DNA from 3 places in the Caballeronia sp. INML3B genome. Region 3 is predicted to be linked to each of the others. Evidence: riboswitches for the same ligand, from Rfam matches in the RefSeq annotation. Region 3 holds a riboswitch; each other region holds the start of a gene.
The links. A riboswitch is a leader RNA that binds a small molecule or an ion and turns the genes downstream of it on or off. The one in region 3 is predicted to bind cobalamin.

Region 1: it holds a riboswitch for cobalamin, as region 3 does, so the genes downstream of both, cobW (cobalamin biosynthesis protein CobW) here and NCS58_RS03995 (TonB-dependent receptor domain-containing protein) in region 3, are expected to answer to the same signal.
Region 2: it holds a riboswitch for cobalamin, as region 3 does, so the genes downstream of both, cobG (precorrin-3B synthase) here and NCS58_RS03995 (TonB-dependent receptor domain-containing protein) in region 3, are expected to answer to the same signal.

Annotation. Positions count from the first base shown of each region.
Region 1 is NZ_JALQDI010000040.1:621,342-630,008, forward strand. Features, by position in the region: gene cobN (cobaltochelatase subunit CobN) at 1-3,341, opposite strand, end outside; gene cobW (cobalamin biosynthesis protein CobW) at 3,347-4,432, opposite strand; cobalamin riboswitch at 4,554-4,812, opposite strand; gene NCS58_RS18705 (cobalamin biosynthesis protein) at 4,921-5,325, shown strand; gene cobO (cob(I)yrinic acid a,c-diamide adenosyltransferase) at 5,616-6,218, shown strand; gene NCS58_RS18715 (cobyrinate a,c-diamide synthase) at 6,224-7,522, shown strand; gene NCS58_RS18720 (DUF1289 domain-containing protein) at 7,519-7,761, shown strand; gene NCS58_RS18725 (CbtA family protein) at 7,816-8,592, opposite strand; gene NCS58_RS18730 (CbtB-domain containing protein) at 8,602-8,667, opposite strand, start outside.
Region 2 is NZ_JALQDI010000040.1:609,623-619,753, reverse strand. Features, by position in the region: gene NCS58_RS18685 (VWA domain-containing protein) at 1-547, shown strand, start outside; gene cobJ (precorrin-3B C(17)-methyltransferase) at 523-2,175, opposite strand; gene NCS58_RS18675 (precorrin-2 C(20)-methyltransferase) at 2,163-2,891, opposite strand; gene NCS58_RS18670 (precorrin-8X methylmutase) at 2,888-3,514, opposite strand; gene cobG (precorrin-3B synthase) at 3,507-4,802, opposite strand; cobalamin riboswitch at 4,836-5,025, opposite strand; gene NCS58_RS18660 (bifunctional cobalt-precorrin-7 (C(5))-methyltransferase/cobalt-precorrin-6B (C(15))-methyltransferase) at 5,102-6,313, shown strand; gene NCS58_RS18655 (cobalt-precorrin-6A reductase) at 6,332-7,090, shown strand; gene cobM (precorrin-4 C(11)-methyltransferase) at 7,087-7,812, shown strand; gene NCS58_RS18645 (DUF4186 domain-containing protein) at 7,820-8,224, shown strand; gene NCS58_RS18640 (TerC family protein) at 8,332-9,081, opposite strand; gene NCS58_RS18635 (OpgC domain-containing protein) at 9,373-10,131, shown strand, end outside.
Region 3 is NZ_JALQDI010000003.1:163,327-173,457, forward strand. Features, by position in the region: gene NCS58_RS03970 (SIMPL domain-containing protein) at 1-404, opposite strand, end outside; gene NCS58_RS03975 (EVE domain-containing protein) at 481-939, opposite strand; RNA gene ssrS (6S RNA) at 1,011-1,192, opposite strand; gene NCS58_RS03985 (cell division protein ZapA) at 1,298-1,612, opposite strand; gene NCS58_RS03990 (hypothetical protein) at 1,609-1,977, opposite strand; cobalamin riboswitch at 2,236-2,561, shown strand; gene NCS58_RS03995 (TonB-dependent receptor domain-containing protein) at 2,641-4,515, shown strand; gene NCS58_RS04000 (iron ABC transporter permease) at 4,551-5,549, shown strand; gene NCS58_RS04005 (ABC transporter ATP-binding protein) at 5,546-6,322, shown strand; gene cobT (nicotinate-nucleotide--dimethylbenzimidazole phosphoribosyltransferase) at 6,334-7,383, shown strand; gene NCS58_RS04015 (adenosylcobinamide-GDP ribazoletransferase) at 7,385-8,143, shown strand; gene cobC (alpha-ribazole phosphatase family protein) at 8,128-8,697, shown strand; gene NCS58_RS04025 (cobalamin-binding protein) at 8,717-9,607, opposite strand; gene cobD (threonine-phosphate decarboxylase CobD) at 9,607-10,131, opposite strand, start outside.

The DNA of each region.
Region 1 (8,667 bases), on a different contig from region 3:
AAATAACGCACGGCCGCGACCATGCCGCCCTGAAACTGATGATAGTCGTTCGAGTCGAGCAGATCGTGTTCGCGGTTGTCCTGATTCTGCAGGACGACATCGAGCGTCGAAAGCCGCGTGCCGAAGGTCGCGCGCGCTTCGACGCCATCGCCCGTCTGCGAATACGCGTAACCGCCCGTGCTTTGATAAGCCGCGGAAAGATCCGCGTCGGATTGCCATTGTCTTGCGTCGATCAGTTCCTGCAAACCCGCGCCATAGGCCCCCGGCTTCGTGCTGAAAACGCGCCAGCCCGCGCGCCGCCGCGCTTCCTTGCCTTCGATGCCGCGTGCGATCAATTCGTCGCGTTCGCGCAGGATGCGCGCGCGGATCGGGTTGACGTCGTCGGTCTCGTCGTCGAGCTCGGCTACGGCCTGCACGGCGGCATCGAAGAGATGGATGAGGTTCGCGAACGCATCGCGGAAAAAGCCCGATACGCGCAGCGTCACGTCGATGCGCGGCCGGTTGAAGATCGATATCGGCAGAACCTCGAAGTCGGTCACACGATGGCTGCCCGCCGCCCATTTCGGCCGCACGCCAATCAGCGCGAACGCCTGCGCGATATCGTCGCCGCCGGTGCGCATCGTTGCCGTGCCCCACACCGACAAGCCGATCGCGCGCGGAAAATCGCCGTGATCCTGCACATGACGCTCGACCAGCGCGTTCGCCGACTTGAGCCCGAGCGACCAGGCCGCTTGCGTCGGCAATGCGCGTGTATCGACGGAATAGAAGTTGCGGCCCGTGGGCAGGACATCGGGCCTGCCGCGCGATGGCGAACCGCTCGGACCCGGCGGCACGAAACGCCCCTCGAGGCCGCGCTTGAGTTGCAAAAGCTCTTGCGGGCCGCATGCGTCGAGGCGTGCGAGCACGTCGCCGCGCAAGCGTTCGAGCACGAGCGATGTATGCGAACCGGGCGCGGCGGCATCGTCAGTTGACAATAGTTGCGTCGCTAACGATTCGAGGCGTTCGCGCGTATCGCCCTGATGACGCCACGGCGCATCGTTCACTTCGACGAGCGCGCGCGGGCGCGGCCCGCTCCACGGCGCCGCCCAGTCGGCGTCGAGCGGATCGAAGTGATCGGGCAGTTGCAGATCGCGCGCGATCGCCGTGATGAGGCTCGCGTTCGCGCCCTGTCCATCGCCGATCGGAAAGCGGCCGAGCGCGAGCAACGTGTCGCGGCGCTGCACGCCTTGCGGCGATACGCCGAACACGTGCAGCCCGTCGCGAATCTGCGCTTCCTTCAACTCGCACAGATACGCATCGGCGCGCGTGAGCAAGGCGTCTTCGCTCGTGACGTCGCGTGGCGCATCGAGGCCAAGTTCTTCGTGCAACCTGTTCTCGACGATGGTCGCGAGGATCGACTTGCGCAACAGCTTCGCGCGGCGCGCATCGACCATCAGCGCTTCGTAGTATTCGTCGACCTGACGCTCCAGATCCTGCAACGGCCCGTAGTTCTCGGCGCGCGTGAGCGGCGGCATCAGATGATCGATAATTACGGCCTGCGCGCGGCGCTTCGCCTGACTGCCTTCGCCCGGATCGTTCACGATGAACGGATAAAGATGCGGCATCGGTCCGAGGATCGCATCGGGCCAGCACGACGACGACAACGCGATGCTCTTGCCCGGCAGCCATTCGAGATTGCCATGCTTGCCGACATGCACGAGCGCATCCACCTGAAAGCGCAGACGCAACCAGAAATAGAACGCGAGATACGAATGCGGCGGAACGAGTTCGGCGTCGTGATAGCTCGCGTAATCGTTGCGTTCGCGCGAACGCGAAGGCTGAATCCCCACGAAGACTTCGCCGCAACGATAGCCCGAGATCATGAAGCGGCCGCGTCTCACCGTAGGGTCGTCTTCGGGCGCGCCCCAGGTCTTTTCCAGCGCGGCGCGCGCATCGGCGGGCAGCGTGCGGTACGCATCGAGATATTCATCGACCGAAAGACTTTGCAGCGCGGGCCGCAAGTCGCGCACGATGGGATCGTTCGTGACGCCTTCGGTCAGCGCGGCGATGAGCGCATCGCCAGTCTCTGGAATGTCGCCCACGCGATAGCCTTCGCGCGCGAGCATCGACAGAATGCCGATGGTCGATGCGGGCGTGTCGAGTCCCACGCCGTTGCCGATGCGCCCTTCGCTTGCCGGATAGTTCGCGAGCACGAGCGCGATGCGCTTCTGCGCGTTCGGCGTCTGGCGCAGCCTGCACCAGCGGCGGCTCAGTTCGGCGACGAAGCGCACGCGTTCCGCATCGGCCTGATAGCGCACCACGTCCACCTGCGTATGCTTGCAGTAATAAGCGAGTCCCTTGAAACTGATCGCGCGCGTGATGATGCGGCCATCGACTTCGGGCAGCGCCACATGCATCGCGACGTCGCGCGAGTTCAGGCCGTGATTGTCCTTTTGCCAGTCGTCGCGATTGCCGCCGCTCAGGATGACCTGGAGCACAGGCGCATCGCCCGCGACTTCGAACGTTTCGTCTTGCCCGATCACGCTCGCGGCGAAGGCCGTCGTATTCAACACGAGCGATGCGCGATGCTCCGCGCATAAACGTTCGACGACTTCGCGGCTCACGCTTTCCTTCAGCGATGAAATTGCGATCGGCAGCGGATTCATGCCTTCTTTCTCGAGCGCTTCGATGAGCGCATCGAACACGGCGGTATTGCCCGACTGCAAGTGCGCGCGATAGAACAGGATCGCGGCGACGGGTGCGCCTTCTGTCCATCGTGCCTGCCAGTCTTCGATGGCGGCGGTATCGCGTTCGGGATGATAGATCGCGACCGCGGGCAGCGGCCTCGGCGGTTGCGGTTCGCGCCCGAAACCGAACGCGCGATGCGCAATCGAGCGCAGGAATTCTTCCGCATTGCGCGCGCCGCCTTCGCGTAGATAGCGCGACAGCTCGCGGCAAAACTCCGCATCCGCCGTGCTCTTGCCGATGAGATTCGGATCCTCCGTGAGATCGCCTGAAAACATAGCGAGCATCTGTTGCTCTTGCTTCGCGAGCGCGACGAGCCGCTCGATGCCATAGGGCCAATACGATTCGCCGCCGAGGTGATCGACGATCACGACCCTCGCGTGACGCAACACGTCGTCGACATAGAAATCGACCGATGCCGGCTGGCGTAAAAACGATTGATTCGCGAGCCGCACGTCGGGAAAGCCCGCTTCGAGTCGCGGAAAGACGCTCGCGAGCAACGCAAGCGTCGTGTCGGCGGAACTGAGCACCACGATCGGCGCACGTGTCTGCTCGATGCGCATGACGCCTTGCGCATCGTCGACGAAGCCTCCCGGTGTCGTGCGAAGCAGATGCATGGCTGTTACGCCTGCACGGAGGCGCTTGCGAGCGCCGCGTCGAAGGCACGTTGCAGCGCGTCGCGATCGAGGTCTTCGCCGATCAGCACGAAGCGGCTTTGCGTCTTCGCTTCATCGGCTTGCCACCGGCGATCGAAATAGCTGTCGAAACGACGTCCTACGCCCTGCACGACGAGCCGCATCGCCGCGCCCGGCAATGCCGCGAAACCCTTCACGCGATAGATCGTGTGATGCTCGACGAGCGTGTGCAACGCCGCGATGGCCTGCTCGCGGGATTCGACCCTGCCATGAACGACGACCGAATCGAACGCGTCATGATGATGATCGGCATGGCCTTCTTCGTCGGGCGAGCCGTGATGATCGTGCCGCAGATGGATCGTTTCTTCCGATGCAGCTCCGAGGCCGAGCAGCGTATGCACGTCGAGCCTGCCCATTTGCGCGGGCACGATCTTCACTTCGGGCGGGATCTCGGGGCGCACGAGCGCTTCGACTTTGTGCAGCGCTGCCTCGTCCATGAGGTCGGTCTTGTTCACGATGACGAGATCCGCCGACGAAAGCTGATCTTCGAACAACTCATGCAACGGCGATTCGTGATCGAGATTCGGATCGGCCTTGCGCTGCGCATCGACGGCGACGGGGTTCGACGCGAACTGGCCGCTTGCGGCAGCGGGGCCATCGACCACGGTGACGACCGCATCGACCGTGAACGCGTTCTTGATCGACGGCCAGTTGAACGCCTGCACGAGCGGCTTCGGCAACGCAAGACCCGATGTTTCGATCAGCACGTGATCGATGCCATCGCGCCGCTCGACGAGCTGCTCCATCACCGGATAGAACTCTTCCTGCACGGTGCAGCACAGGCAACCATTTGCGAGTTCATACAGATTGCGGTCTTTTGAGCCGGCTTCGTCGTCGCAGCCGATGCCGCAACCCTTCAGGATTTCCCCGTCGATGCCGAGCTCGCCGAACTCGTTGACGATGACCGCGATGCGCTTTCCTTTCGCGTTGGACAGGATATGGCGCATCAGTGTGGTCTTGCCGCTGCCGAGAAAGCCGGTCACGACCGTGACGGGGATCTTGCGGGTTTGCATCGTAGCTCCGTGGCTTCGTATGCGTGCGCTTCGTGTCGCGCGATGCGTGGCAACGCTGCGGCATGAAAAAGGAAAGCACACGCTTGAATGAACATGGGCCGCGCCGCATCCCCGCGACAGCGATCCTCCGTGAAAGTCTGGCCGGTATCCGGGCTGACGACCGCGCCGCTTCGCCTTCCCGCGCGTTACTACGCGCAGTGGCCTCGAAGCCGGCTTCCCGATCGTGCGATGAAAACATCGCGCGCGCGGGGAATCGCTTACCGTTGCGGGGGCAGCGCAGGTTGACGTCCGCTCGATCGGTCGAAAGGAACGTGTCCTGCTTCCCGTTTAACTGCGCACGAGAGAATCCGCGCGCGAGCACCAAAACTGCGTGAAAGTCTAGGCCCGGCGCGCGCGAGCGTCAAGAAATGACGCCGCTCGCGCGGTGTCATAATGTCGGCCCACGCAGCGCACTCTCGTCATTCACCATGAAATCTTCGATCGTTCGCATGAATGTGCCTGCAATCATGCGGCTCGCCGTCGGCATCGGCTGCAGGCGCGACACGAGCGCCGATGCGATCGAACATGCGGTGCGCGTCGCGCTGGGCACGCTCGAATTCGGCGACATCGCGATCGTCGCGAGCATCGATGCGAAGCGAAACGAAGCGGGCTTGCTCGCTTTCTGCGCACGTCATGGCCTGCCGCTGCGCTTTTATACCGCCGATGAGATCGCGCGCACGCCTCGCACGGCGATGTCACATCACGCGGCGAAACATATGAACGTCGATGGCGTATGCGAGCCATGCGCGCTGCTTGCAGGCAACGCGCACACGCTCATCGTGCCAAAGACGATCGGTTGCGGCGTAACTGTCGCGGTCGCAATGGCGCATGAACCCGATGCGAACGGAACATGAACACCGGTTTGGCCGTGGTGCGCGGGCGCGCCGTTTCGGCGAGCGGCTTTGCAACGGGTGGCTTGAACTTATCGCGGCAAAGCCAGACGAGAACGGCCAGCGCCACGAGTTCCAGATAGAGATAGAGCGCGTCCATTTCCTTGCTCCTGAAGTCGGTGATTGCGTGACTGCATGATGCCCACCGTCTGTTAGCGCAGAATTAAGCCGAAAACGCGGCCGCTGCTGATGTACGATACGGCCGTCTTTCGTCATGCAAAGACCCGCTGCAACCCCATTCGAATGGAGTCGATGTGAAAACCGATACCGAATCGCATCTGCGCATGACCCAGCGTCGCAAGGAAGGTCACGAGAAAAAGCAGGCCGCCGCCGATCATGAAAAAGGCCTGCTGATCGTGAATACCGGCAACGGCAAGGGCAAGACCACGGCGGCGTTCGGCATGGCCGTGCGCGTGCTCGGTCATGGGATGAAGCTCGGCGTCGTGCAGTTCATCAAGGGCGCGCTGCATACGTCCGAGCGCGATTTCCTCGGCGCGATCGCGCATTGCGATTTCGTCACGATGGGCGACGGCTATACCTGGAACACGCAGAACCGCGAGGCCGACATGGCCACTGCGCGCAAAGGCTGGAACGAGGCGCGGCGCATGATCGAAAGCGGCGATTATCAGATGGTCGTGCTCGATGAACTGAACACCGTGCTCAAGTATGAATATCTGCCGCTCGATGAAGTGCTCGACGTGCTCAAGGCGCGGCCCGCGATGCTGCACGTGGTCGTGACCGGCCGGCATGCGCCCGATGCGCTGATCGAACTCGCCGACCTCGTCACCGAGATGCGGCTCGTGAAGCACCCCTATCGCGAGCAGGGCGTGAAGGCGCAACGCGGCGTCGAGTTCTGAACGCAATGCCCGACTGCCCCGCTCTTTTCATCGGCGCAAGCGCGTCGCATCAAGGCAAGACCACGGTGACGGCCGCGCTTGCGCGCCATCACACGCGCCGTGGCCTGAACGTGCGCGTGTTCAAGACCGGCCCGGATTTTCTCGATCCGATGATCCTCGAGCGCGCATGCGGCGCGAGCGTGTATTCGCTGCATCTCTCGATGGTCGGGTTCGACGCGTGCCGCGCCTTGCTTGCACAGGCCGCCCGCGAGGCCGATCTCATTCTCATCGAAGGCGTGATGGGTCTTTTCGACGGCACGCCAAGCAGCGCCGACCTCGCCGCCGCGTTCAACGTGCCCGTGCTCGCGGTGATCGGCGCGCACGGCATGGCGCAGACCTTCGGCGCGATCGCGTTCGGGCTCGCGCGTTATCGCGCGGACGTGCCGTTTCATGGCGTGCTCGCCAATCGCGTCGCGTCGGCGCGCCATGCGCAGATGCTGTCGGAGACCATTCCAGAGGGGCTGCTTTATTGCGGCCATCTGTCGAACGCGGACGATATCGCGCTGCCCGAGCGTCATCTCGGTCTCACGCAGCCTGACGAAATCGCGGGCCTCGACGCGCGCCTCGATCGCGCCGCCGACGCGATCGCGCAAACCGCGCTCGCGGATCTGCCGCCGCCCGTTCATTTCGACGATACGACCCTTCCCGCGCCCCCGCGTCTGCTCGACGGGATGCATATCGCGATTGCGCGCGACGCAGCGTTCTCGTTCGTCTATCCGGCGAACGTCGATCTGCTCGCCGAGATGGGCGCGCGCATCAGCACATTCTCGCCGCTCGCCGACGAATCCGCGCCCCACGATGCGGATGCGCTCTATCTTCCCGGCGGTTACCCCGAGCTGCATGCGGCAAGTCTCGCGGTAAATGCGAACGCGCGCGCGTCGATCGCCGAACACGTTGCAAAAGCGAAGCCGGTCGTCGCGGAATGCGGCGGCATGCTCTATCTGCTCGACACGCTGACGGACATCGAAGGCACACGGCACGCGATGCTCGGCATTCTTCCGGGCGATGCCGCAATGCAACGCAAGCTGTCGCGCCTCGCGATGCAGCGTATCGACACGACGCACGGCGCGATGATGGGCCACACGTTCCATTACTCGACTCTGCACACGCCGATGCAGGCCGTCCTCGAGGCGAAACACGCGACGACGGGCACATCGGGCGAAGCGCTCTATCGACACGGGCCGGTCACGGCCACTTACATGCACGCTTACTGGCCGTCGAATCCGGCCGCCGCTGCCGCGCTCTTTCGCGGCGAATCACTATGACGACGACGCAAGACATTCGCACGCCGCTCGATCTCGCATTCACGATCGAGCGCGCAAAGACGCAGGAACCCATCGGCTCGCCCTGCACCGACGTCTGCAAGCTCGATCCGGAAACGGGCTTATGCCTTGGATGCTTCAGAAGCCGCGAAGAAATCAAGACCTTCAAATCGATGGACGAAGCCGCGAAGCTCGATTTATTCGACGCGTTGCTCGCACGGCGTGCGGCAAGCGCGAAATAGAAAGCCCACGCTTCGATCGAAACGTGGGCCGGACAATCGAGCCTGCAAGAAGCGTCAAGCCGCCGCCATTCTCCTGACAGCCGGCCGGTCCAGTTCACGTGCGGCGAGTGCGCCGAACACGAGACCGAGCGTCGTCCAGATCAGCGCCTGAATGCCGATCGCGGCCAGGCGGAAGTTCCACAAGAGCGACGCGGAGAAATCGGCGGGCACTTCGTCGATGCGCGGCAGTGCAAGCTGCGCCACCACGATCACGACGAGATACGCGGCCGAGGCGATAAGCGTCGCGTTCCAGCCGTCATGTCGCGCCGCCATGCGCCGCCAGAGCCACAGCGCGAACACGGCCGCCGCGATGGAAATGGCCACCATGCCGAAGAAGAGCGCCGTGCGCGGCCCGATGGTGTCGGGATTGCCGACCGCCGGCGGATTCGGCGGGTACTTGAGGAACGGCACGATGGCGACGCTCACGAAGCCGAACAACGCCAGAAGCGCCGACGTGCCGCGCGCGTGCAACGCGCCGAGGCGCCCATAAGCAAACGCGAACACGAGCGAGAAGAGACCGCCCAATGCGGTGCCGAACACCGCAACGCCCGTCAGGAGGCCGAGACCCGCTTGCGTATCGCGGGAGACGAGTTCTTCGTCGCCGTGATCGTGCGAATGCGCGGCGCCTCTCGCGGCATCGGCATGCTCATGGTCGTGCGCCTGCTCGTGATGTTGCTCGAACGCGATGGCGCGCGCCACCGACGGCTCCCCGAACGCACGAGCGAAACCGAAGCCGATCAGGCCCGCGATCAGCCCCGCGATCATGCCGCGTATCAGCAAAGTGCGAATCATGACGCGTCCTCAGTGGCACGGAAAGCCGAGCAGATGCCGGCCATCGTGAACGAACTCGTGGACGTACATGCCCGA
Region 2 (10,131 bases), on a different contig from region 3:
GCGGCATCTTCGCTATCGACGCACGCAGGGCGAGGGCGCGGTGCTGCATTGCTTTCTCCTCGATTGCTCCGGCTCGATGCTCGCGGGCGAGCGGCTTGCGCGCGCGAAAGGCATGCTCGTTGCGTTGTTCGATCGGGCCTATCGCGAGCGCGCGAAGATCGCGCTCGTGTGCTTCGGCGGCGGGCGTGCCGAAGTGCGTCGGCAGCCGGGCGTGGCGCATTGGTTCAATGAACGCTGGGTCGCGCCGATCGGCGGCGGTGGCGGCACGCCGCTTACGCTCGGGTTGGCGAGCGCCGCCACGGTGCTCGAACGCGCGGCAAGACAAAGACCGTCGCAACGGCGCTGGTTGTGGGTGCTGACCGACGGGCGCACGAATGAAAAGCCGCAGGCGCCGGCGTCGGCGGATGAGATCGTCGTCGTCGATTTCGAAGAGGGTTCGATTCCAGCCGGACGCGGCAAGGCACTCGCGCATGACTGGGGCGCACGATACATCACCGCCGATGCGCTGAGCGAAGGCGATGATTACTCATACCATCGCGGCGTATAGACCCAATCACCGACTACACGCGTGGTCGATGAACCGACGATCACCATCGTCCGCATATCGACGAGTTCGCTTTTCAGTTCGCCAAGCGTGACGACGCGCAACGCTTCAGCCGGGCGTCCGATGTCTCTTCCCAGCACGACGGGCGTGTGCGGATCGCGATAACGCTTCACGATGCCGATCGCACGATCGAATTGCCACGGCCGCGCTTTCGACAGCGGGTTATAGAACGCCATCACGAGATCGGCTTCGCCCGCATGCGCGATGCGTTTCTCGATCACGCTCCACGGCTTCAGGTTATCCGACAGCGACAGCACGCAGAAATCGTGGCCCAGCGGCGCGCCTGCACGCGCGGCGGTCGCGAGCGATGCCGACACGCCCGGCACGATGGCGAGTTTCACCGCGCTCCATTCGGGATGCGCCGCGTGGCCTTCGTCCAGTGCTTCGAGCACGGCGGCGGCCATCGCGAAGACGCCCGGATCGCCCGATGACACCACGACCACGCGCCGTCCCTCGCTCGCCAGTTCGAAGGCGTGACGCGCGCGTTGCAGTTCCTCGCGGTTGTCGGTCATGTGCACGCGCTGATCGTCACGGAAAGGACCAGCCATGCGCACATAGGTTTCGTAGCCGAGCACGTCTTGCGCTGCGACGAGCGCGGCGCGTGCGGCCGGCGTCATCAGTTCCGCGCTGCCGGGGCCGAGTCCGATCACGGTCAGCGTGCCGCGCGCACGCCCGATCGATTGCGCGTCGATGGGCGCATCGCTTACGTGCAATGCGATGCGCGGCGCATCGCCGGCGTCGAATGGCGCGGCATCGCAAAAGCGCAGGGGCACATTCAAGGCATGCGCGGCGTCTTCCAGTGATCGCGTCGTCATGTAACGCACAGGCGCTGCCAGGGCCGCGAGCGCAAGCGGCGATAGTCCCTGCGCGCGCATGACCGCACGCATGCGTTCAGCGACATCGTCATCGGGCGATACATGCCCGATCCACGCGAGCACGCAACGCGGATGGATCACGAGATTGTCATCATCGTGCGCAGCGAAGGGCGTGATGCGCACGGCAAAACGCGCATGGTCGGCGCGGGGCAGGTCGGCATCGTCGAGCCAGGGCGCGTGGCCTTCGATGCGCGTGGCGTCGCCCGCGAGCAGACCGGACACGAAGCGCTTGCCTTGCTCGATATCCGCGAGGGCGTAACCTTCGGGCGGCGCGAGCAGACATTGACCGAAGCGCAGTTCGCCGCTCGTCGTGATCGCGGGCGCGACACCGAGCGCAGTGCCGATTTCGCGCGCCAGCACGTTCACGCCGCTCATGCCGCCGAGCAGCGGGACGACCGCGCTGCCATCCTGTGCAACGGCGAGCACGGGTGGTTCGGCGCCCTTGTCGGCAAGAGATGACGCGAGCGCGCGAATCACGATGCCCGCCGAGCACAGCGCGACGACCGGCGTGCCCGATGCATACAGCGCGCGCACGTGCGCCCCGAAGTCGTCATACGCGATGTCCGCGTTCACGCGGCGGGCGAGGCCATGCACGCGCGATTGCTGGAATTTCGCCTGAATGCGCCGCGCCGTGTCGAGCGCCCCCGCACCGAGCACGACGATCGCCATCGGCATGGAAGAGCTCACGCGCGCCATTTCTTCCCCGGCACGACGAGCAGCGAGAAATACGGCGACGCCATCGGATCGACTTCATCGAGCGGCACGATGCGTTGATTGGCCATCGTCGCGCGCTCGACGTATAGCGCGCGTTCATCGAGTCCGAGCTCGCTGAGAACGCGCCGCACCTTCTCGAAGTTGCGGCCGAGCTTCATGATGACGGCCGCGTCCGCCGCTTCGAGACGGCGCTTCAGATCGTCTTCCGGCAACACGCCCGACAGCACCGAGAGACTCTGGTTGCGATACACGAGCGGCACGCCCAGCACCGCGACGCCGCCGAGCATCGAGCATACGCCGGGCACCACATGCGCATCGAAGCGTCCGGCGAGACGGTCGTGCAGATACATGTACGAGCCGTAGAAGAACGGATCGCCTTCGCAGATCACCGCGACATCGCGCCCGGCTTCGAGATGACCGGAGATCGTGAGCGCGGCTTCGTCGTAGAACGCGCTGATGATCGTCTCGTAGCAGAGCGGCGGTTCGAGCGCCTCGGTCGTCACCGGATAGACGAGCGGCAGCCGCGTCTGCGTATCGTCGAGATGCGATTCGATGATGCCGAACGCATTGCCCTTCTTGCCCTTCGCGACGAAATAAGCGACTACGGGAGCTGACTTGAGCAAGCGCAGCGCCTTCAGCGTGATCAGCTCGGGATCGCCCGGGCCGACGCCCAATCCAAAGAGATGCCCGCGCATCATTCGGCCTCCGAAGCAAGTGCGTTCGCCGCCGCTGCCGCCATCGCGCTGCCGCCGCGGCGGCCGAGCAGGGCGACGAAGGGCACGCCGCGGCTATCGGCGGCGAGCATCGCCTTGGATTCCGCCGCGCCGATGAAACCGACCGGAAAGCCCAGGATGAGCGCGGGTTTCGGTGCGCCGGCATCGAGCATGTCGAGCAGATGAAAGAGCGCGGTGGGCGCATTGCCGATCGCCACGATCGCGCCTTCGAGATGCGGCCGCCACAACTCGAGCGCGGCGGCCGAGCGCGTGTTGTTCATCGCGCGGGCGCGTTCGGGAACCGATGGATCGCTCAACGTGCAGACGACACGGTTATCGGCGGGAAGCCGCGCGCGCGTGATGCCTTCGGCGACCATGCGCGCATCGCACAGGATCGGCGCGCCGGTTGCGAGCGCGCGTCGGCCGGCGATGCCCGCACCGCAAGAGAAGCGCAGATCGCTCACGATATCGACCATGCCGCACGCATGGATCAGGCGCACCGCGAGCTTTTCAAGATCGGCGGGAATGGCGGCGAGGTCGGCTTCGGCGCGGATCGTCGCAAAGGACTGGCGATAAATCTCCGCTCCGTCGCGGATGTAGTCAGGCATCGGCATGGCTCCGGGCGAGCCGTCCGGCCGCCTCTTCGATGGTCAGATCGTGCGCAACGGTTCGTGCGCCGCGATGTAGGTCATAGCGCCCCGGCGCGACTGCATAGAGCGTCACCGGGACCGGATGCGCCGCCGCGCACGAACGCTCGCAGCCGCTCAGATGCACTTCGCCTTCATCCGAAGGCAGAAGCGAAGCGAGGCGATGCGCGTCCGCTTTGGTGTCGGCGCGGCTTTTCGCGCAGCCTTCGGAGCCCGCGCACGCGATGAGGCGCGCGAGCGGTTCGCGCGGGTCGATCGCAAGGCCGAGCGCGTGAAGGCGCTGCAGTACGTCATGCGCGTCATGCGCAGCGATGCCGGGTATCAGCACGCTTTGCCACGGCGTCATCGTCAGGCGGCCTTCGGCTTGCGTGTCGGCGATATCGGCGAGGGCTTCGAGCGTGGTCGCGTCGAGGCGTCCGAGGGGTGTTTGCGCGCCTGCGTACCACGTCGCGCGAAACGGCTCCGCGTGGGCGCCGAGGCGCAGCGATGCATCGGCGGGTCCGCGTCGCCAGTTCTGAACGGCTGCATCGACATCGAATGCTTCGAGAAAGCGCGCGACGCCGATACGCGCGAGCAGATCGCGCATACGATGCTCTTCTGGCGTGGCCAGCGCGAGAAACCTGCGCAGCACGCCCGACACGAACGTCACCACATCGCTGCGATGAATCGCGCCGGACGGACGCTGCCGCATCGTGCCCGCGAAGCCGAACGCGAAGCGCGCGCCATCGTCGATTGCGCAAAGCCACAGGTCGTGTGGATGATCGAGCATCGCGAGGCGCTCGCCGGCATCGAGTTGCAGCGCGAACTTGGGCGAGAGCGCATGAAGCGATGCGTCGGCCTGCATCGCGTCGATGATCCGATCGGCGAGCGCGCGCGTGTCGTCGCTCGCGAGCGGACTGAGCATCACGTTGCGGATGTCGTCGGCGCCGGCCGTCGAGGGGCCGAGGCCCGCCTCGAGCGCAATGTCGATCAGCGCGGCGTGGGCGTCGTCGCGGATGCCGCGCAACTGCAGATTCGCGCGATTGGTCACCTCGATCACGCCGGAGCCGCATTCGCGCGCCGCCCGCGCAACGGCCCGCGCCGCGTGCGCGCTCGACACGCCGCCCGCCAGTCGCAGGCGCGCGAGGCCGCCGTCCCGCGCGGGCACGATGCGCATCAGGCCCGGGCACGCAAAAGCGCGCGGCGCGGTCGTGAGCGATGAGCGGTCGAATGAAGTCAAAAGCGTGACCCGTTGGGCTTCGCGCGTCATGAGCGAACCGGTACACCCCGCCCGGTCGGCGTCGCGCGAATGCGGTGAGTCGGCAGGTCTCTTGGCTGGCAGGTCTTCATTCGCGCCGGCCTTCCCGGTAGAAACCAGTGGCAGTGGAGCGCGGACTCGCTGCGTACAATTGCGGGGGCAGCCACAGTTTTCTGTGTTCCCTCTTAGGCCCTGGGTCTCTTCGACTCCGGGCACCGACGGACCTGTATTATGCCCGCTTTTATCGACCATCCAGGCGCTTCAGGGCCGCCGCCCGAAGCGCATTCCAAATCGCATGAAGGAGGCCGCGCATGTCGAACTGGCTGACCGTGGTAGGGATCGGCGAAGATGGCTGGCACGGCCTGTCCCGCGTCGCGCGCCGCGCGCTGCTCGACGCCCAGTCGATTCACGGCGGCGAGCGCCATCTCGCGTTGCTGCCGGCGCGCATTGCCGCGAGCCGTGTGCCGTGGCCTAAACCCTTTTCACTCGACGCCGTGCTCGCCGGACGCGGCGACGGCAAGACCCGCATATGCGTGCTCGCGAGCGGCGATCCGATGTGCTTTGGCGTCGGCGCGACGCTCGCGCGTGAAGTCGCCAACGGCGAAATGCGCGTCATTCCCGCGCCGTCGTCGCTGTCGTTCGCGGCGGCGCGTTTGCACTGGGCGCTGCAGGATGCCGTGTGCGTATCGCTTGTCGGGCGGCCGGTCGCGTCGCTGCTCGCGAGCCTGCATCGCGGCGTGCGTCTGCTCGTGCTGAGCGCCGACGGCGCGACGCCCGCCGCCGTGGCCGCGCTCCTGACCGCGCATGGCTTCGGCGCGAGCCGCATGACCGTCTTCGAGCATCTGGGCGGGGACGAGGAGCGCCGCATCGACGAACGTGCCGACGACTGGCGCGAGCCCCTCGTCGCCGCGCTCAATCTCGTCGCGATCGAATGCCGCACGCACGCCGGGCACGCGGGTCCGCCGCTCACGCCGGGCCTGCCCGACGACGCTTATCGTCACGACGGCCAGCTCACGAAGCGCGACGTGCGTGCCGTGACGCTCGCGCGCCTCGCGCCGCAACCGGGCGAACTCTTGTGGGATGTCGGCGCGGGTTGCGGCTCGATCGGTATCGAATGGATGCGCGCGCATGGCGCGTGCCGCGCGATTGCGATCGAAGCGAACGAAAGCCGGCAGCGTCTCATCGAGCACAACCGCGACGCGCTCGGCGTGCCCGCGCTGCAGCTCGTGAAGGGCGAGGCGCCCGACGCGCTCGACGGCCTGCCCGCGCCTGACGCCGTATTCATCGGCGGGGGATTGACGGTGCCGGGCGTGCTCGATGCGTGCTGGGCGCGCCTGCGTCAGGGCGGGCGGCTCGTCGCCAATGCAGTGACGCTGCAAAGCGAGGCGGCGCTCGTCGAATGGCGCGGGCGGCATGGCGGCGAGCTGACGCGCATCGGTGTCGCGCAGGCGGAGCCGCTCGGCAGCTTCGATACGTGGCGTCAGGCGCTGCCGATCACGCTGTTGCATGCGAGCAAGCCGTGACGAGTCATGCGTAAGGAAATGCCGGGAAACTCGAAGCGCGTGCTGCTGCTCGGCGGCACCGGCGACGCGCTCGCCATCGCGCGCGAACTGCCCGCCGCGCATGTCTACAGTCTCGCGGGCCTCGGGCGCGTGCCGGGCGACCTGACGTGCACGGTGCGCGTCGGCGGCTTCGGCGGCATCGACGGACTTGCCCGCTATCTGCGCGCGGAGAACATCGCGCTCGTCGTCGATGCGACGCATCCGTATGCCGCGCAGATGAGCCGTCACGCGCACGCCGCCTGTGCGCTCGCGGACGTGCCGCTCTGGGCGGTGCGACGTCCCGCGTGGCAGCCGCAGCCGGGCGACGACTGGCGCGATGCCGCCGACTGGCGCGAAATCGTGGCGCGTATCGCGGCATTTCAACGGCCGCTTTTCACGCTCGGGCGCGAGGCGCTCGCGCATCTGCATGAAATTCCCGCGTCGCAGCGCTGGACGGTCCGCTGTCTCGAAGCGCATCCGGGCAACGAACGCGCGAAGATCATCGACGCGCGCGGCCCGTTCGATCTCGAAGGCGAGCGCGCGCTGTTCGACGCGGCGGGCGTCGATGTGGTCGTCAGCAAGAACAGCGGCGGCCGCGCGACCGAAGCGAAGCTCGCCGTCGCGCGCGAACGCGGCTTGCCGGTCGTGATGCTCACGCGGCCGTCGCTGCCGGACGCGCACAGAACGTTCGACGACGCCGCGAGCGCGCGCGACGCGCTGCTGCGCTGGCTCGACTCAATCGACACATCGGAAACATGACGATCTATTTCATCGGCGCGGGGCCGGGCGATCCCGAACTCATCACCGTCAAGGGACAGCGGCTCATCCGCACGTGTCCCGTGATTCTCTATGCCGGCTCGCTCGTGCCGAAGGACGTGCTCGACGGGCATCGCGCGGCGAAGTGCATCGACACGGCCGAGCTCGACCTCGACGCCATCGTCGCGCTGTTGCAGGACGCGCACGCGAACGGGCAGGACGTGGCGCGCGTGCATTCCGGCGATCCGTCGCTCTACGGCGCGATCGGCGAGCAGATCCGCCGGCTCGACGCGCTCGCGATTCCCTACGAAGTCGTGCCGGGCGTGACGGCGACGGCGGCATCGGCGGCGGCGCTGAAGCGGGAACTGACGTTGCCGGGCATCTCGCAGACCGTGATCCTCACGCGCTACGCGACGAAAACGTCGATGCCGGAAGGGGAAAGTCTCGCGGATCTCGCACGTCATCGCGCGACCCTCGCGATCCATCTCGGCGTGCGGCATATCGAGCGCATCGTCGCGGACCTGGTGCCGCACTACGGCGCGGATTGTCCGGTGGCGGTCGTGTTTCGCGCGAGCTGGCCGGACGAGACGCGCATCGAAGGAACGCTCGCGGAGATTGCGTCGAAAGTACGTGCGGCGGGCGTGGAGCGCACGGCGATGATTCTCGTCGGCCGCGTGCTGGCCGCCGACGGCTTCGCGGATTCGACGCTCTACGCGAAGGACTGATCACGCCATGCGCGACCTCGACACCGTGTTCGACGCGCTCGCGAAATCGGCTTTCCGGCGGCGTTTCGCGCTCGGCGTGCGCGAGGGGAAATATCTGCGGGAAAAGGGCGTCGACACGGTGATCGCGCAGGCGCATGAGTTGATCGGCAAGCGGCTCGCGCCGCAAGCGCCGTTGAACGACGGCAAGCAGACGCCGTTTCGCGGGCATCCGGTGTTCATCGCGCAGCACGCGACGGCGACGTGCTGCCGTACGTGCCTCGCCAAGTGGCACGGCATCGCGGCAGGCAAGGCGCTCGACGACGCCGGGCGACAACATGTCGTCGATGCGATCGCGCGCTGGCTGCGCGCGCAACCGCTGCCGGCTGCGAAGGACGCCGCGCCCGACAATCCGCAGCGCGAATTACCTTTCTGATGCGCCGTTCAGCGTGACTCGTCCGGCGGGCAGGACGATGGCGCAACAGGCGCTCCCGCGCACGGCGCCGGGTGAGCGCTAGCCGCGTTCGCGAGCAAGGGCGCCGTTCATCGCGGGCCCGGGGCTCGTCGTCCCCTCGCCCGGCGAGACAGCATGTTCAGCCCCTCGACCAGCGCCGAGAACGCCATCGCCGCGTAGATGTAGCCCTTCGGCACATGCGTGCCGAATCCTTCGGCGATCAGCGTCATCCCGATTACGAGCAGGAAGCCGAGCGCGAGCATCACGATCGTCGGATTGCGCTCGATGAAGCGCGACAGCGGGCCTGCGGCGAAGAGCATCACGGTCACGGCGGCGATCACCGCGACGAACATGATCGGAATGTGCTCGGTCATGCCGACCGCGGTCACGATGCTGTCGATGGAAAACACGAGGTCGAGCAGCAGGATCTGGCCGATCGCCGACAGCGGCGTCAGCGACTTGGCCGATTCGGCGCCGGCATGACCGTCGTCGTCGTGCGTAACGTGGTGATGGACTTCGGTCGTCGCCTTCCAGACGAGAAACGCGCCGCCCGCGATGAGAATCAGGTCTCGCCATGAGAAGCCGTGACCGAACGCTTCGAAGATGGGCGTTGTGAGCCGCACGATCAGCGCGACGGTGCCGAGCAGCCCGAGCCGCATGACGAGCGCGAGCGCGATGCCGATGCGCTGCGTGCGCTCCCGGTGCGCCGCAGGCAGCTTGTTGGTCAGGATGGAAATGAAGATCAGGTTGTCGATGCCGAGCACGACTTCCATGACGACGAGCGTTGCGAGCGCGGCCCAGGCGGCGGGATCGGCGAGAAGGGCGACGAGATAGTCCATGGTCCGGGGAATGATTCGACAGGTGAGGGCGAGATATTAGCCTGATCGCCGCCCATAGTGAAAGGAACTTGAAAACTTCATGCAAATCGTGATGCTCAAGCCGCGGTGACAAGCCCACCCGTCGTCGCGCTGTGGTCGTTATCGGTCGCAAATACCGGAATTAAAACGATTATTTGCGCCTGTTCTGATGATGCGCCGCCGCATTTACGGGTAAACTCCTATGCTTTCGTGCCGCGTGTCCGTGGCCGCCGTCCAACTTCCTGTCGCCAGGACACACCGAACTCAAGCCGCATGCAGGGAAAATCACAACGTCTCGTCGAGCTGGACTTCTTCCGCGGACTGGTGTTGCTCATCATCGTCGTCGATCATATCGGCGGCAGCATGGTGTCGCGCTTCACGCTTCATTCGTTCGCGCTGAACGACGCCGCCGAAGTCTTCGTGTTCCTCGGCGGTTTCGCCACGGCGACGGCGTATGGGTCGCTCGCGCAGCGACGCTCCGAAAGCGTGGCCCGCGTGCGCTTCCTCAAACGCGCGTTCGAGCTTTATCGCGCGTTTCTGGTCACCGCCTCGCTGATGCTCGTCGCGTCCTTCCTGCTGCGGCCGTTTTTCGGCCACGCGCCGAATCTCGCGCTGCATGACCTCGACAGCCTGATGTCGCAGCCGCTTTCGTCGATCGCGCAGATTCTCACATTCGAGCGCCAGCCGTATCTTGCCGCCGTTCTGCCGATGTACGCGCTCTTCGCGCTCGCCGTGCCGCTCATGCTGCCGCTCGCGCGCAGCAAGCCCTGGCTGTTGCTGGGTCTGAGCCTCGCGTTGTGGGCCTTCGCATCGCAGATTGGCGAATACATGCCGTCCGTCGATGACAACCTGTGGGATTTCAATCCCGCCGCGTGGCAGTTGATGTTCGTGCTGGGCGTTTTGGCGCGCTGCCAGCCGGTTTACCGGCGAGTGAGCACGAACCGCTTCGGCTGGATCGTGAGTGCGGGCGCGGTCGCGTTGATCGCGGGCATGGCGTACTACAAGCTGCTCGTGCTGCCGCCCGTGCTGGAT
Region 3 (10,131 bases):
GCGAGCTTCGACGCCGCCGCGAAGTCATGCGATTCGAGCACGATTTCCGTGCGGCCTCGCCATGCGGAGATCTTGCCGTCACGGTCCGTTGCCGGATACACGGTGAATGAGCCGCTCTTCGCGGTCACGCCGTCGACGCCCCTCGCTTCGCGCAAGGCGGCCTCGGCGCGCTGATTGAGCGTACTGGTGAGAGACGAGGGATCGGCCGCTTCCTGCTCGTAGAAGAGCGTGATGTTGACGACATCCTGCGGCACTTGCGCGCTTGCCTGTGCCGAAAGAGAAAGCACGCCCGAAGGCTGCGGCTGCGTGATGACCGTTTGCGCGGCGGCCGTTTGGGAAAGCGTGAACGCTGCGCCCGACATCGCGAGGAGCGCGAGCGCGGCAGCGGTTTTCTTGTTGATCATCGAAGGACTCCGAACGCGGGATATCGCGTGATTCGCGACGGGATTTAGGCGCGGCCTTCGTGTCGTAAGTTCCTTGTTAGACGAGTTGTTCGGTAATAAATCGCCACTGCGCTTCTGTTACCGGCGTGATCGACAGGCGATTGCCGCGCGCGAGCACCTGCATGTCCGCGAGCGCCTCATGCTCGCGCAACGTGGCGAGAGAAATGAGCGGCGTCTTCTTCACGAACTCGACATCGACGAGCATCCAGCGCGGCGTTTCCTGCGTGGACTTGGGATCGTAGTAATCGCTCTTCGGATCGAACTGAGTGGGATCGGGATACGCCGTCGAGCACACTTTCGCGATGCCCGCGATGCCAGGCTCCGGACAACTCGAATGATAGAAAAGCACACCGTCGCCGAGCTGCATCTGATCGCGCATGAAGTTGCGCGCCTGATAGTTGCGCACGCCCGTCCACGGCAAGGTTTTATTCGGCGCGTGCGCGAGGTGATCGATGCTCGCTTCGTCCGGTTCGGACTTCATCAGCCAGTAGCGCATGATGGTTCGCTATGCGGAAATCGTCGATGCAAATGAAAACGGCATCGGAAAAACCGATGCCGTTTCTTGAATGGGTCCCCGCCACGGCCGCTAGGCCGGCATCCTGAACCTGGGTTCAAGATTGGTCGCGGTAAGCAACACTTCGGGTACATCGGACTAGCGACGCGCGCGCCCGTGCTGCAAGGTTCCGCAACCGTGCCAATGTAGCATTGGTTCAAGGAATATATGACCTTGGCGAACCAGGCAGGGAACCGTCACTCTACACCAATCGTTTGCCTTATGCAGCCTCTCGGGAGCAAATCGGCAGTTTCTTTTTTCGATTGATATTGCGTGCTGATTGACTCAGCGCGCAGACGTCTCACTGCGCTTCATACTGCGCGATGACCGCGCCCAGTTGTTCGTTCATCGAATGCATCGTGCGGCGGATTTCCTCGGCGGGGAAGGCCTCGCCGTGACGCACGCTGTCCTGCAGCTTAAGCAATTCCGACGCCAGCGAAAGCGCTGCCATCACCGCGATGCGATCCGTGCCGCGCACGCTGCTCGCATTACGCACCTTGTTCATCTCGGCATCGACGCGCGCGACGGCTTCGCGCAATGCGCCTTCCGTTTCCGGCGAGCACGCGAGGCGATACGGCTGCCCGAGAATGGATACTTCGATCTGCGTGGTCGTCATGCCTTCTCTCCTTGATGATGCTCGCCGTGCAATTCCGCTTCCTGTGCTTCCCGGGAATCGGCGTCGAGGAGATCGAGTTGATTGTCGGATTCGGCATGTTGCGCGGACTTCGCGCGGGGCAGCTTTTCGAGAATGGCGTTGAGGCGTACTTGCGCGTCGTCGATTTTCGCGGAGAGCGAGTCGCGTTCGGATTGCAGCGTATCGCGCTCTTCACGCACTTGCGCAAGTTCGGCCTGCACGTTCGCATAGTCGGCGCGCAGTTGTTCGAGTTGCTCTTGCAGCGCCTGACGCGCCTGATTGTGGCGCTCGCTGATCTGGATCAGCCGGCCGATATTTCCTGACAGTGATTCGAGTTCGTTGAGCATGTGCTGCGTCCTCTAAAGACCTCGCATTTTAGCGCGGTTCAACGGAGCTTCCGATAATTGTCTCGTTTCGAGACGTAACAGCATGCGATCTTGCGCTTAATCCTTCGAATCAAGCGCATGTCGCCATGCATTCGTGTGCAGAAAAGGCGAGCGCTGGTCATCGCTCGTGGGGACAGGCCGGCCGATTCTCGTTCGATTCGTCATGTGCCGCGCTACTCTGTCCGTGCCGTTTTCTTGACGGCCCCAACCCGCGCTCCTACACTTGCCGCACTTTTTGGTGCTCGCATTCGCGGATCTCGCGGATGCAGTCAAACGGGAAACAGGGAGCGAAGTCTCCGAAGTCCGACCGGGACCCACCCGGGATGAGCCAACCTGTGCTGCCCCCGCAACGGTAAGCGACCGCAACGCAAGTTGCAAGTCGTCTCATGCGCGTTTTTGCAGCGCAAACGTGTGGATTTTCATCACACCGGGTTTGTTATTCGAATCCACTGCAAGAAACGTGTCGACGCCACTGCGCACGATGCGCGGGAAGGCGAGACGATCCGTCGTCAGCCCGGATACCGGCCAGAGTTCGACGCATCGGCGCTCAATGCGCAAGTGCGTTCGTCGCGCATCGTCCTCGCGGGGAGCGGGGTCGCGCTCATGCGAAACGGAACTTCACTCATGGTATTGCCACAGGCCGCGCTCAAGAACGGCCCCACTCGTCATGTCGCGCTCGTTGCAGCGGTCTTCGGCTCGGCGCTCCCCGGCGCGGCGCACGCCGCCGACGGCGCCTCGCAAACGCTTGCCCCAGTCGTCGTCACCGCGACGCGCGCGCCGCAGCCGCTCGCCGAATCGATCCCGCAGACATCGGCGTTCGATGAACAGGACATCGCCGATGCCAACGCCGACGACGCGCTCGGCCTCGTCGCGCTCGCGCCCGGCGTGCAGGTCACGCGCAACGGCGGACCGGGCGCGAATTCCGGCGTCTACATACGCGGCGCGGCGTCGTCGCAATCGCTCGTTCTGATCGATGGCGTGCGCGTCGAATCGGTGTCGCTCGGCGCGGCGCAGCTATCGCAATTGATGCTCGATGAGATCGGGCGCGTCGAGGTCGTGAACGGCAATGTATCGGCGTTGTACGGCTCGAATGCGATTGGCGGGGTCGTGCAGATCTTCACCAGGGAAGGCGAGCCGCATCCGCCGCGCTTCGCTTTCGAGGCCGAGTACGGCAGCTATCACACGCAGCGTCAATCGGCGGGCGTGAACGGCGCGCTCGACAAGGACGGCCGCACGACCTTCAGCCTGAACGTGTCACGCGAAAAGACCGATGGATTCTCGTCGATCGATCCGGCGATCGCGCCCGGCGCGAATCCTAACGCGAACGGCTATCTGAACGAGAGCGTCGCGGCGACGCTGCGCCACCGGTTCAGCGACAAGTGGGATGCGGGCGTGCGCTTCATGCAATCGAACGGCATCGACAGTTTCGACGATGCCTACGGCCAGCCATCCGACATCAACGAAGCGCACGATCGCGTGCGTTCGGCGTCGGTGTTCGCGAATGGCAGGATCACCGACAACTGGACCACGCACTTCACGGTCGCGCAGGGGCAGGATCGCGCGAATATCGAGCAGAACGGCGCCTATACGAGCCGCTTCGACTCGGAGAATCGGCAATACACGTGGCAGAACGATTTCAGGATCACCGATGCGCACACGCTGTTGTCCGGTTACGAGCATCTCGATCAGACGCTCGATTCCGACCAGTTCACCGCGCCCGATCGTCACGTGAATTCGGTGTTCGCGGGCTACGTGGGGCACATCGGCGCGAACGATTTGCAGGCGAATCTGCGGCACGATCAGTATTCCGATTTCGGCGGCGCGAACAGCTACTATCTGGGCTACGCATATCACTTCGATGCGCACTGGAAGGCGAGCGCGAGCTATGCGGCTTCGTTTCGCGCGCCGAGCTTCGACGACCTCTACTATCCGTTCAGCGGCAATCCGTCGATCCAGCCGGAGCGCAGCCATTCGGTCGAGGCGGCGTTGCAGTACGCATCGAATGCGCTCGGCGTGATGCGCGTGACGCTGTTCCAGACGCGCTATTCGAATCTGATCGACTATGTTTCCGACGGCGGGTTCTACTATGTCGCGCAGAACGTCGGGCGCGCGAAAGTGCAGGGCATCGAGGGATCGTGGGCGGGACATGTCGGCGCAACCGACGTGCGCGCGGGCGTCACGTTCCAGAATCCCGTCGACGAGACGAATCACGAGGATCTGACGCGGCGCGCGCGGCATTTCGCGACGCTCACGGCGCATCGCACGATCGCGCGCTGGCGCGTCGGCGGCGAGTGGATCATGAGCGGAGAGCGCCACGATTACGATTCGACGCTCGCGGGTTACGGCATCGTGAATCTTTCGGCGCGCTATGACGTCTCGAAGTCGTGGTACGTCACAGCGCGCATCGACAACCTGTTCGACAAGGACTATGAACTTGCGTACTCGTACAACACGCCGCGGCGCGGCGCCTATATCACGCTCGGCTGGCATCCGTCGTGAGCAACGCGCCTGAGTGTCTCCAGCGTGCGCGTGCGATGAACGCGAGCCGCGCGGCCGCGATCTGGATCGCGCTCGCCGCGGCGACGTTCATCGTGCTCGTCGCGTCGCTCGCGATGGGCAGTGTCGCGTTGCCCATGTCGCGTGCGCTCGGCGCGCTCGTTCGCACGCACGCCGCGACGCCCGATATCGCCGATGAGATCGTGCTCACCTTGCGGCTGCCGCGCGCGCTCGCGGGCTTCGCATCGGGCGCGCTGCTCGCGATGGCGGGTGCGCTGCTGCAAGTGCTGTTGCGCAATCCGCTCGCGGAGCCGTACGTGCTCGGCGTATCCGGCGGCGCCGCGACGTTCGCGCTTGCCGCGATGCTCGCATCGGTGCCGTGGTGGGGCGTCGATATCGCGGCGTGCGCGGGCGCGTTCGCATCGATCGTCGTCGTGCTCGGACTCGCGCGCAAGGATCTCTGGCAGAGCGCTCAGGATGCGTCGCCGCGACTATTGCTCACGGGCGTCGTGATCGCATCGGGATGGGGCGCGCTGATCACGCTGATGCTGAGCATCGCGCCCGAGAACCGGCTGCGCGGCATGATCTTCTGGCTGACGGGCGATCTCAATGGCGCGGCCGCGCCGTGGCCTGCGTTGATTGCGCTCGCTGTCGCGCTCGTCGCCATCGTTCCTGTCGCGCCGCAATTGAACGTGCTTCTGCGCGGCGATGCCACCGCGCGTGCGCTCGGCGTGCCGGTCGAACGATTGCGCCTGCGTGTGTATCTCGTCGCGTCGATCGCCGCGGCGGCTGCGGTGACGACGGCGGGAACCATCGGCTTCGTCGGCCTCGTCGTGCCGCATCTGCTGCGTCTCGCGTTCGGCAACGATCAGCGCATGCTCGTGCCCGCCGCCGCGCTCGCGGGCGGCCTCGCCGTGATGGCCGCCGATCTCGCCGCGCGCACCGTGATCGCGCCCGCGCAGTTGCCGGTGGGCGTCGTCACGGCGCTGATCGGCGTGCCGATGTTCCTGTGGATGCTCTTGCGGAGAGCGCCATGACCTTGCAACTCGATGCCGTCGTGATTCGCGCGGGCGCGCGCACGCTCATCGGCGGTCTCACGCAGACGATATCGACGGGCGAAGTATGGTGCATCGCCGGGCCGAACGGCGCGGGCAAGACGACGCTCATCAACGTGCTCGCGGGTCTCTCGAAACCGGCGTCGGGCCGCGTGTCGCTCGATGGCCGCGCACTCGCGTCATGGCGCGCGGCGGACCTCGCACGCGCGCGCGCGCTGATGCCCCAAGCCATGCACGACGCCTTCAGCGCGACCGTGCTCGACACCGTATTGCTCAACCGCTTTCCCTATCTCACCGGCTGGGGTTGGGAGAACGAAGACGACCGCAGCGCCGCGCGCGCCGCGCTCGACACGCTCGGCCTCGCGTCCTTCGCCTCGCGCGACGTGCTGACGCTCTCGGGTGGCGAACGCCAGCGCGTTGCCTTGGCTGCCGTGCTGTGCCAGAACGCACCGTGCCTGTTGCTCGACGAACCGCTTTCGCATCTCGACCTGCGTCATCAGATCGACTGCCTGCATACGTTGTGCGACACCGCGCGCGAGCACAAGCGCACCGTAATCTTCTCGTGCCACGATCTGAACCTTGCGCGCCGTTTCGCGACGCATGCGCTCCTGCTCGACGGCAACGGCGCCGCTCACGCGGGCCTCGTCGCCGACGTCCTCACGCCCGAACGCGCGGGCGCGGCATTCGGCTATCCGCTCGCGCTCATCCGCGACGGCGAGCATGAAGCGCTCGTGCCTTCCATTCATCGCCCCTGAAAGGAATTTCGATGTCCTCGTTCAACGACATCCCGCTGCCCCGCGCACTCGACCGCGCACTCGAAGCCGAACTGCGCCGCGTCATCGACATGAAGACGAAGCCGCCCGGCAGTCTCGGGCGGCTCGAATCCCTCGCGCTGCAAATGGGCCTGATCCAGCGCGCGACCAGGCCGCGCATCGAGCGTCCCGGGATGATCGTCTTCGCCGGCGATCACGGCATCGCGAAGGAGGGCGTGAGTTCGTATCCGCAGGAAGTGACGGCGCAGATGGTCGCGAATTTCTTGAGCGGCGGCGCGGCGATCAACGCGTTGTCGCGCTCGGTCGGCATGTCGCTCGAAGTCGTCGATGCGGGTGTCGCGACGCCGATTCCCATCGACCACGGGTACGAACGCCTGTCGCTGGGACTCGGCACGCGCAACTTCGCGCGGGAGCCCGCGATGTCGCGCGAGACCGCGCTCGAAGGCATCGCGCGCGGCGCGGCGCGCGTGCGGCATCACGCGTCGCTCGGCACGAACGTGATCGGCTTCGGCGAGATGGGCATCGCGAATACATCGGCGGCGGCGTGTCTGATGAGCCGCTTGTGCGATCTGCCGATCGGCGAGTGCGTCGGCCGCGGCACGGGTCTCGACGACCATGGCCTCGCGCACAAGCGCGATGTGCTCGGCCGCGCGCTCGCGCTGCATCGCGAAGGCGATGCGATCGACACGCTCGCGACTTTCGGCGGCTTCGAAATCGCGATGATCACGGGCGCGTATCTCGCCGCCGCATGCGAAGGCATGACGATCTTGGTCGATGGCTTCATTGCGACATCGGCGTTGCTCGTGGCCGCGAAGATCGCGCCCGAGGTGCTCGAGTACTGCGTGTTCGCGCATGCGTCGAACGAAACGGGGCATCGGCGCATGCTCGCGCATTTCGATGCCGCGCCGCTCTTGCAACTCGATCTGCGGCTCGGCGAAGGCACGGGCGCGGCGCTCGCGTTGCCGATCCTGCGCGCGGCCGTCGCGTTCGTCGACGAGATGGCGAGCTTCGAGTCGGCCGGTGTGTCGAACAAAGCCGGTTGAGATGCGTCCCCTCGACGAACTGCGCTACTTCTTCACCGCGCTCGGCTATTTCACGCGCGTGCCGGTGCCGCGTTGGGTCGGCTTCGAGCGCGAGTATCTGAACGCGGCGGCGCGTTACTTTCCGCTCGTCGGCGCGATGGTCGGCGGTGTCGCGGCGCTCGTCTATCTCGCGGCGTTGCGCGTGTTTCCCGCGGGCGTCGCAGTGCTGTTGTCGATGGCCGCGACGCTCGTCATGACCGGCGCGTTCCATGAAGACGGACTCGCCGATTGCGTCGATGCGTTCGGCGGCGCGTACACGCGCGAGGATGCGCTGCGCATCATGCACGACTCGCGCATCGGCGCATTCGGCGCGATTGCACTCGTGATCGCGCTCGCTTTGAAATGGCAGACGCTCACCGCGCTGCCGCCGCAACGCGTCGCGTGGACGATGATCGCCGCGCACGCCGCGAGCCGCGCGTTCGCGATCAGCTATCTCGTCACGCTCGACTACGTGCGCGCCGAGGGCAAGGCCAAACCGGTCGCGCAGCGCATGAGCGCTGCGTCGTTCGCGCTCGCGCTCGTGTTCGGCGTGCCCTGGCTTTTCGTGATCGACTGGAAGCTCGCGTGCGTCACGATCGTCGCGCTGATCGTTTTGCGCTTCTTTATCGGGCGATACTTCGTGCGTCGCATCGGCGGCTATACGGGCGATTGCCTGGGATTCGCGCAGCAAGTGTTCGAAATCGCGATCTATCTCATCGGGCTCGCATGGATCTCGTCCTGATTCGACATCCAGAAGTCGCCATCGAAGCGGGCGTGTGCTATGGCCAGACCGATGTGCCCTTGCGCCACGATGTGCGCGATCTCGCCGGCGCATTGACGGCGCGCATGAAGGCGCTGGACGTTCCGGCGTGCGTGGACGGATGGCATGCGAGTCCGCTCGAGCGATGCGCGTCGCTGGCGCGTGTCCTTTCAGCCGATGCGCATATCGATGCGCGTCTCATGGAGATGCACTTCGGCGCGTGGGAAGGCCGCGCGTGGGACACGATCGATCGCGCGCTCATCGATGCCTGGGCCGCCGATGTCGAACATGCGTGTCCGCACGGCGGTGAGAGTCTCGCGCAGTTCGCGCAACGCGTTATCGCATGGTTCGACGCGGCGTGTGTCGATAAGAACGTCGTGCATGCCGTCGCTCATGCCGGCGTCGTGCGTGTGCTTGCGGCGCATCTTCTCGGCATCGCGCGTGAGAGCGCGCTGCAATGGCCGCTCGATTTCGGCGGGCTCGCGTGGTTCAGGCGCGTGCGCGGGCAGTGGCTGCTTGTGCGGTGGAATGCTTAGGCTTTCGGCGCTACCCTGGTTATTTCACACGCCGCCCGCGCACGGTTTCCAGATCGCGGCAAAGCTCGGCCGCACCGAGCACGAGGCGCGGCGTCGGCCGGTTGATGAGATCGCCGTCGATCCCGAAGAGATTGCCGCGCGCAACCGCCGTCAACGATGTCCAGCGCTTCCATCGTTCGAGCGCCGGCAACGGGCGATCCGGCTGCGTCGCGCCGGGCGTCGCGGTGACGATCGCTTCGGGATTCGCCGCGAGCACGGCTTCGCTCGATATCGTCGGCACGCGCGGTTTTTCCGCCGCGAATACGTTCACGCCGCCGCACAGCCCGATCACTTCGTCGAAGACGTTGTCGCGATTGAGCGTCATCAGCGGATCGTCCCAGACCTGATAGAACACGCTCACGGTCGGCCGCGCCGCATAACGCGCGCGCAGTTGCGCGATGTCGCGCGTGAACGCATCCGCGCTCGCGTGTGCTTGCGCCGACGTGCCGAGCAGCGCGCCGAGCTTGTCGATGCTCGCGGCGATATCGTCGAGATGTTTCGGTTCGCTGAAGTAGACCGGAATGCCGAGCGCCGTCAGTCGATCCATCTGACGCGCCGCGTTCCCATGCCGCCACACGACGATCAGATCGGGATGCAACGCGACGATGCGTTCGAGGTCGAGCGCCTTGTTGTCGCCGACACGCGGGATAGCCTGCGCTTCCTTCGGATAGTCGCTATACGTCACAGCGCCGACGATGCGCGCGCCGCCGCCCGCCGCGAACAGCAGTTCGGTCACGTGCGGCGCGAGACTGACGACGCGTTGCGCGGGCTTCGCGAGCGTGACCGATGCGCCGCTGTCATCGGTCACGGTGATCGCGTGCGCTTGCGCAGCAGCGACGCCGATCAGCAAGGCGATTGCACCGCGCAGCATCACGCGCAAGTCTCCTGCAATGCGAGCGACAGGCGCGCCCAGTCGCCTTCCGCATCCGGCAAGCCGATGCGCAGGCTCGGCGTCATGCCGGGCAAATCGAAGAGGCGCGTCCAGATGCCCCGCAACGCCAGCGCGTGTTGAATCTCACGCGCTTCGGGCATCGGTGTCCACGCGAAGAGCGGCGTCGCGCGCACGTCGAAGCCGTGGCTCGCGATCAACGCGGCGAGGCGCGCGCCGTCGCGTTGCAGGCGTTCGCGCGTCGCGCGCTGCCAGTCGGTATCGGCGAACGCGGCCATGACCGCGTGACGCGCCGGGCCGCTGACGGTCCACGCGCCGAGCGCGTCGCGCAATACATCGACGATCGAAGGCGCGGCCAGCACGAAGCCCGCGCGGATGCCCGCGAGGCCGAAGAACTTGCCGACCGAGCGCAACACGATCAGCCCTTCGCGCGCGGTTTCGCTTGCCAGCGACGACGCGGGATCGACATCGGCGAATGCTTCATCGACGATCAGCGTGCCGCCGCG